DNA from 2 places in the Pseudomonas sp. P65(2024) genome. Region 1 is predicted to be linked to the other one. Evidence: predicted binding sites of a transcription regulator. Region 1 holds the regulator's gene; the other holds the start of a gene.
What was found. Region 1 encodes FliA, which starts transcription of late flagellar genes. Its sites were predicted from a motif close to CTAAAGTTTNNNNNNNNNNNGCCGNTAA; they were not measured.

Region 1 (3,410 bases):
AAATCGCATTGAGCAGGTCCGCGTCATCGGGCCGGCTTTCCAGCTCGACCAATTGCTCGGACAGTTGCTCGAGGATTTCGCCGGCTTCTACCAGGAAATCCTGGAGGATTTCTTCATCGGCGCCGAAGCTCATTAAACGTGCTCCTTAAAAACCCAGGCTGGACAACAGATCGTCGACATCGTCCTGGCTGGACACGACGTCTTCACGCTTATCGGCATGAATCTGCGGACCTTCACCCCGAGTCGGATGTTTTTCTTGATCTTTTTCAGCGCGCAGCTGCTGGTGGTCATGTTCGATCCCGGCAAAGCGGTCGACCTGGCTTGCCATCAGCACGAGCTTGAGCAGATTGCTTTCGACTTCGGTGACCAGCGCGGTCACCCGTTTGATCACCTGGCCGGTGAGATCCTGATAATCCTGGGCCAGGACGATATCGTTGAGATGGCCGGCGACCTTCTGATTACCTTCGGCGCTGTGCGTCAGAAAACTGTCCACACGCTTGACCAACTCACGGAATTCCGGCGCTGCCACCTCACGGCGCATGAACCGCTGCCAATCGGCGGACAGGCTCTGGGCCTCGGCGGCGAGGTCGTTGAGCACCGGGGTGCAGGCCTCTGCCAGGTCCATGGTGCGGTTGGCCGCACCTTCGGTGAGGCGAACCACGTAGGAGAGGCGTTCAGTGGCGTCGGTAATCTGCGACACTTCCTCGGCCTGCGGCATGGACGGGTCGATCTGGAAGTTGACGATTGCACTGTGCAGTTCGCGAGTAAGCTTGCCAACTTCCTGATACAGCCCGCGATCGCGGGTCTGGTTCAGTTGGTGGATCAGCTGTACCGCATCACCGAACCGGCCGCGCTCGAGGCTCTCGACCAGTTCCTGGGCATGCTTCTTAAGGGTTGATTCGAACTCACCCAAAGAGTTGTTGGTTGACTCCATTGCGCCCCCCAGACGTGACTCAGCCGTTGACGCGTTCGAAGATCTTTTCGATCTTTTCTTTCAGCGCCACGGCGGTGAAAGGCTTGACCACGTAGCCGTTGACGCCGGCCTGGGCAGCTTCGATGATCTGCTCGCGCTTGGCTTCTGCGGTGACCATCAGTACCGGCAGGTGCTTGAGGCGCTCGTCCGCGCGAACAGCACGCAGCAGGTCGATACCGGTCATGCCCGGCATGTTCCAGTCGGTTACCAGGAAGTCGAAGTGTTCGCTGGTGAGCATCGGCAGTGCCGTGTTGCCGTCATCAGCCTCCTTGACGTTGGTGAAACCCAGGTCACGCAACAGGTTCTTGATGATCCGCCGCATCGTCGAAAAGTCGTCAACGATGAGGATTTTCATGTCTTTGTTCAATTAGACCTCCAAGCAGTCTTAAACGCGCTCGGCGCCGAGCGCGCACTCAATCAATTCGGCACCACAAAAAAACGACTGCATCAAACCTGGTTCAACGCGCCCGCCATTCCCCCAGGCGGCTGCGCAGACGCGCCGCGCACTGGCTGTGCAACTGGCTGACACGCGATTCGCTGACCCCCAGGACCTCACCGATTTCCTTGAGGTTCAGCTCTTCGTCGTAGTACAGCGCCAGGACCAGGCGCTCGCGCTCCGGCAGGTTGGCAATCGCATCGGCCAGGGCGGCCTGGAAGCGCTCGTCCTCCAGGTCCCGCGATGGCTCCAGCTGGCCGCTGGCTCCGTCCTCGTGCAGCCCCTCGTGTTCGCCGTCCTGCAGCAGGTCGTCGAAACTGAACAGGCGACTGCCCAAGGTGTCGTTCAGAATCCCGTAGTAATCATCGAGACTCAATTGGAGTTCGGCAGCAACCTCGTGATCTTTAGCGTCGCGCCCTGTCTTTGCTTCAACACAGCGGATCGCGTCGCTGACCATACGCGTGTTGCGGTGCACCGAGCGCGGTGCCCAGTCGCCCTTGCGCACTTCGTCGAGCATGGCGCCGCGGATGCGGATGCCGGCGTAGGTTTCGAAGCTGGCGCCCTTGCTGGCGTCATACTTGTTGGCCACTTCCAGCAGGCCGATCATCCCAGCCTGGATCAGGTCCTCGACCTGGACGTTGGCCGGCAAACGCGCCAGCAGGTGGTAGGCGATGCGCTTGACCAGCGGCGCGTAGCGCTCGATCAGCTCGTACTGAGCGTCCTTGGCGGCCTTGCTGTACATCTTGAAACCGCTCGCGTTCATAGCACCGGCCCTGCACTGGTGGGCTGCACCAGGCGCTCGACGAAGAATTCCAGGTGTCCGCGCGGGTTGGCAGGCAGCGGCCAGCTGTCGACCTTCTGCGCAATGGCCTTGAAAGCCAGCGCGCACTTGGACCGCGGGAAGGCCTCGTATACAGCCCGCTGCTTCTGCACGGCCTTGCGCACACATTCGTCGTACGGCACGGCACCGACGTATTGTAGGGCGACGTCAAGGAAACGATCCGTGACCTTGGTCAACTTGGCGAACAGGTTGCGCCCTTCCTGCGGGCTCTGGGCCATGTTGGCCAGCACGCGGAAGCGATTCATCCCGTAGTCGCGGTTGAGCAGCTTGATCAGGGCGTAGGCGTCGGTGATCGAGGTAGGCTCGTCGCACACCACCAGCAGCACCTCCTGGGCGGCGCGGACGAAGCTGACTACCGAGTCACCAATACCCGCAGCGGTGTCGATCACCAGCACGTCGAGGTTGTCGCCGATCTCGCTGAAGGCCTGGATCAGGCCGGCATGTTGGGCTGGCGCCAGGTGCACCATGCTCTGGGTGCCGGAAGCCGCCGGGACGATGCGCACACCGCCAGGCCCCTGCAGCAGCACATCGCGCAGCTCGCAGCGACCCTCGATGACATCGGCCAGGGTACGCTTGGGCGTGAGCCCCAGCAGAACGTCGACATTGGCCAGGCCCAGGTCGGCGTCCAGCAACATGACCCGGCGGCCGAGCTCGGCTAACGCCAGAGACAGGTTCACTGAAACGTTAGTCTTGCCGACGCCACCTTTGCCACCGGTCACGGCGATCACCTGTACGGGATGCATGCTACCCATGTCTGTTCTTTACCTTGTCTCGCTTGGACCCAGGCCACATGAGGGGCTGAACGTTCAAGGCCACGGTACGGCCGGGCAACCCCATGATGTAGGTACTTTGCACAGTATTCACCCTCAACCCGCACGCTTGCCAGGGTTGTGGTAGAGATCAGCGAACATGTCGGCCATGGCCTCGTCGCTGGGCTCGTCCTGCAACTGCACACTGACCGCGCGACTCACCAGCTGGTGCTTGCGCGGCAGTTGCAGGTCGTCAGGAATGCGCGGCCCATCGGTCAGATAGGCCACCGGTAGTTCATGACTGATGGCTAGGCTCAGCACTTCGCCGAGGCATGCCGTTTCATCGAGTTTGGTCAGGATGCAACCGGCCAGGCCGCAGCGTTTGTAGCTGTGGTAGGCGGCGGTGAGCAC
Region 2 (3,410 bases), on a different contig from region 1:
CGATCGGGATGCCGTGCTTCTCGGCATAGTCCATCAGCTTCTCGCGGGACAGCAGGTCCCACTCGCGCCACGGGGCAATGACCTTGACGCCTGGCTTGAGCGCATAGGCACCCAGCTCGAAGCGCACCTGGTCGTTACCCTTGCCGGTGGCACCGTGGGAAATGGCGTCGGCGCCGGTTTCGTTGGCGATCTCGATCAGGCGCTTGGCGATCAGCGGACGGGCGATGGAGGTACCCAGCAGGTACTCGCCTTCGTAGACGGTGTTGGCGCGGAACATCGGGAAGACGAAGTCACGCACGAACTCTTCGCGCAGGTCGTCGATGTAGATTTCTTTCACGCCCATCGCCTGGGCCTTGGCGCGGGCCGGCTCGACCTCCTCGCCCTGGCCGAGGTCAGCGGTGAAGGTCACCACTTCACAGTTGTAGGTGTCCTGCAGCCACTTGAGAATCACCGAAGTATCAAGGCCGCCGGAATACGCCAATACGACCTTTTTTACGTCCGCCATGCCATCACTCCACGGGGTTGTACGGAAAGCCGTTGATTCTACCGGCCTTGCCGAAATATTTACAATGGGGCGACAGCTTGTGACGACAAAGCGACAGGAATTGTCGAGAGCGCGACCCGTGGTCGCTCTCAGGACTTCGCCGAAGCGGACGGCGTGGCAGCCGCCGCAGGCGTTGGCGCAGGTGTGGTAGCCGTGGGTGTCGGGGTCGACGGCGGCACCGGCGCTGCCGGTTTCTCCACCGGCTTCTCGACCGGCGTCACGCGCTCGAGCTGGATGTTCACCCGGCGGTTGCGCGCGCGGTTGGCGGCACTGTTGTTCTTGGCCAGCGGGTAGCGCTCACCATGGAAACGCACGGTGATCTGTTCTTCCGGCACACCATGGGCCTTGAGGTACTCGGCCACCGCCAGCGCCCGTCGACGCGAGGTGTCGCGGTTGGTCAGACGATTGCCGCTGTTGTCGGAGTGACCATTGAGTTCGATGTGATTGACCGTCGGATCGGCCTTCAGGTAGTCCAGCAGCACATCCAAGCGCGCGCGCGCCGAGCTGTCCAGCTCGATCCCGCCCCCCGGGAAGCCGACCTGGGTCTGGCGGATCTGGTCGTAGTTCATCGGCAGCAGCTTGGCGGCGCACAACTGGTAGTCGCTGTAGGCCTTGGCGAAACTGACCGGCATCACATGCACTTCCATCGGTCGGCCACCTTCGCCGCGGTAGTTGCGCACCACGGTGCTGCGTCCATCGAGCAGGCCGTTGATCAAACGGCTGGCCTGGCCCTGACTGGAGGTGAACAACACCCCGGTACGGGCCATATGCACCGCACCAAGGTTGATGTCGCCGCGCCCGGGCTGCCAGGGCGCGGCGGCGGCCAGCAAGGTGGCGGAGCCGGCGCCCAGGATATTGCTGTCCGAACGCAGCTGGAAGGTTGGCTGCTCGCCGGCGCGGCGCACGAACTCGCCGCTGCCGAAACCGTCGATCGGCTGGATCAGGCGACATTCGAACTGGTCACCCTCAACTTTCCAGGCGACGTTCTCCACGCGGGTCTGGAAGGTCATTGCCCCGGCCGGCAAGCTGGCAACGAGGGTGAACAGGGCTAGGTAACGCTGGCGCACGGTCGGCTCCACAGATTCTGGCGGCTTACCTGAACGCTATCGGTCGCCCGTCGGAAAACTTGATAGCCGTGCTCGAACAGGGGTTTTCCGGTAGCATTGGCTTCTGAGTTCGACCCGCCTGGAATCTCCAATGTCCGATCGCCTGACCCTCCTGCGCCCCGACGACTGGCACATCCATCTGCGCGATGGTGCCGTTCTGCCACACACCGTCGGTGACGTGGCGCGCACCTTCGCCCGCGCCATCATCATGCCCAACCTGGTTCCGCCAGTGCGCAACGCCGTCGAGGCCGCTGCCTACCGCGAGCGCATCCTTGCCGCACGTCCCGCCGGCAGCCGCTTCGAGCCGCTGATGGTGCTTTATCTCACCGACCGTACCAGCGCTGACGATGTGCGTGCCGCCAAGGCCAGCGGGATCGTGTACGCTGCCAAGCTTTACCCGGCCGGCGCCACCACCAACTCCGATTCGGGCGTGACCAGCATCGACAATATCTTCCCGGCGATCGAGGCCCTGGCCGAAACCGGCATGCCCCTGCTGGTGCACGGAGAAGTCACACGCAGCGAGATCGACGTGTTCGACCGCGAGAAGCGCTTCATCGACGAGCACATGCGCCGCCTGGTCGAACGCTTCCCGACCCTGAAGGTAGTGTTCGAGCACATCACCACCAGCGACGCCGCGCAGTTCGTCACCGAGGCGCCAGCCAACGTTGGTGCGACCATCACTGCCCAGCACCTGCTGTACAACCGCAATCACATGCTGGTCGGCGGTATCCGCCCACACTACTACTGCTTGCCGATCCTCAAGCGCAACACCCACCAGGTGGCGCTGCTGGATGCCGCCACCAGCGGCAATCCGAAGTTCTTCCTCGGCACCGACTCGGCGCCCCACGCCAAGCATGCCAAGGAAGCCGCCTGCGGCTGTGCTGGCTGCTACACCGCTTACGCCGCCATCGAGATGTATGCCGAGGCGTTCGAACAGCGCAACGCGCTGGACAAGCTCGAGGGCTTCGCCAGCAAGCACGGCCCGGACTTCTACGGCCTTGCTCGCAACACCGACACCATCACCTTGGTCCGTGAGGAATGGACCGCGCCGGACAGCCTGCCGTTCGGCGACAACACCGTGATCCCCCTGCGCGCCGGTGAGAAATTGCGCTGGCGCCTGCTGGAGGACAACGCGTGAGCGAAGACCTGTACGAAGACGACCAGGACAGCCAAGTCAGCAGCGGCTCGCGCCACCCCATGGCCGAGCGTTTTCGTGGCTACTTGCCAGTGGTGGTGGATGTCGAGACCGGCGGTTTCAACAGCGCCACCGACGCGCTGCTGGAGATCGCCGCCGTCACCATTGGCATGGACGAGAAGGGCTTCCTGTTCCCCGAACACACCTACTTCCACCGGGTCGAACCGTTCGAAGGGGCCAACATCGAGGCGGCCGCGCTGGAATTCACCGGCATCAAGCTGGACCACCCGCTGCGCATGGCGGTGAGCGAGGAAAGCGCACTGACCGATATCTTCCGCGGCGTGCGCAAGGCGCTGAAGGCCAATGGCTGCAAGCGGGCAATCCTGGTCGGGCACAACAGCAGCTTCGACCTGGGCTTCCTCAATGCCGCGGTGGCGCGCAACGACATCAAGCGCAACCCGTTCCACCCGTTCTCCAGCTTCGATACCGCCACCCTCGCCGGCCTCGCCTATGGCCAGACCGTGCTGGCCCGTGCCTGCCAGAGCGCGGACATCGACTTTGACGGACGCGAAGCGCATTCGGCGCGCTACGACACCGAGAAGACCGCCGAGCTGTTCTGCGGCAT

Region 2: the regulator FliA is predicted to act here: its motif matches at 1,648-1,675, upstream of AC25MA_RS13920 (flagellar protein MotY).

What each region holds. Positions count from the first base shown of each region.
Region 1 is NZ_JBLIYX010000018.1:107,909-111,318, reverse strand. It holds gene AC25MA_RS21480 (chemotaxis protein CheA) at 1-133, opposite strand, end outside; gene AC25MA_RS21475 (protein phosphatase CheZ) at 146-934, opposite strand; gene AC25MA_RS21470 (chemotaxis response regulator CheY) at 954-1,328, opposite strand; gene fliA (RNA polymerase sigma factor FliA) at 1,432-2,172, opposite strand; gene fleN (flagellar synthesis regulator FleN) at 2,169-3,002, opposite strand; gene flhF (flagellar biosynthesis GTPase FlhF) at 3,117-3,410, opposite strand, start outside.
Region 2 is NZ_JBLIYX010000008.1:205,122-208,531, reverse strand. It holds gene AC25MA_RS13925 (argininosuccinate synthase) at 1-505, opposite strand, end outside; gene AC25MA_RS13920 (flagellar protein MotY) at 634-1,611, opposite strand; gene pyrC (dihydroorotase) at 1,742-2,788, shown strand; gene rnt (ribonuclease T) at 2,848-3,410, shown strand, end outside.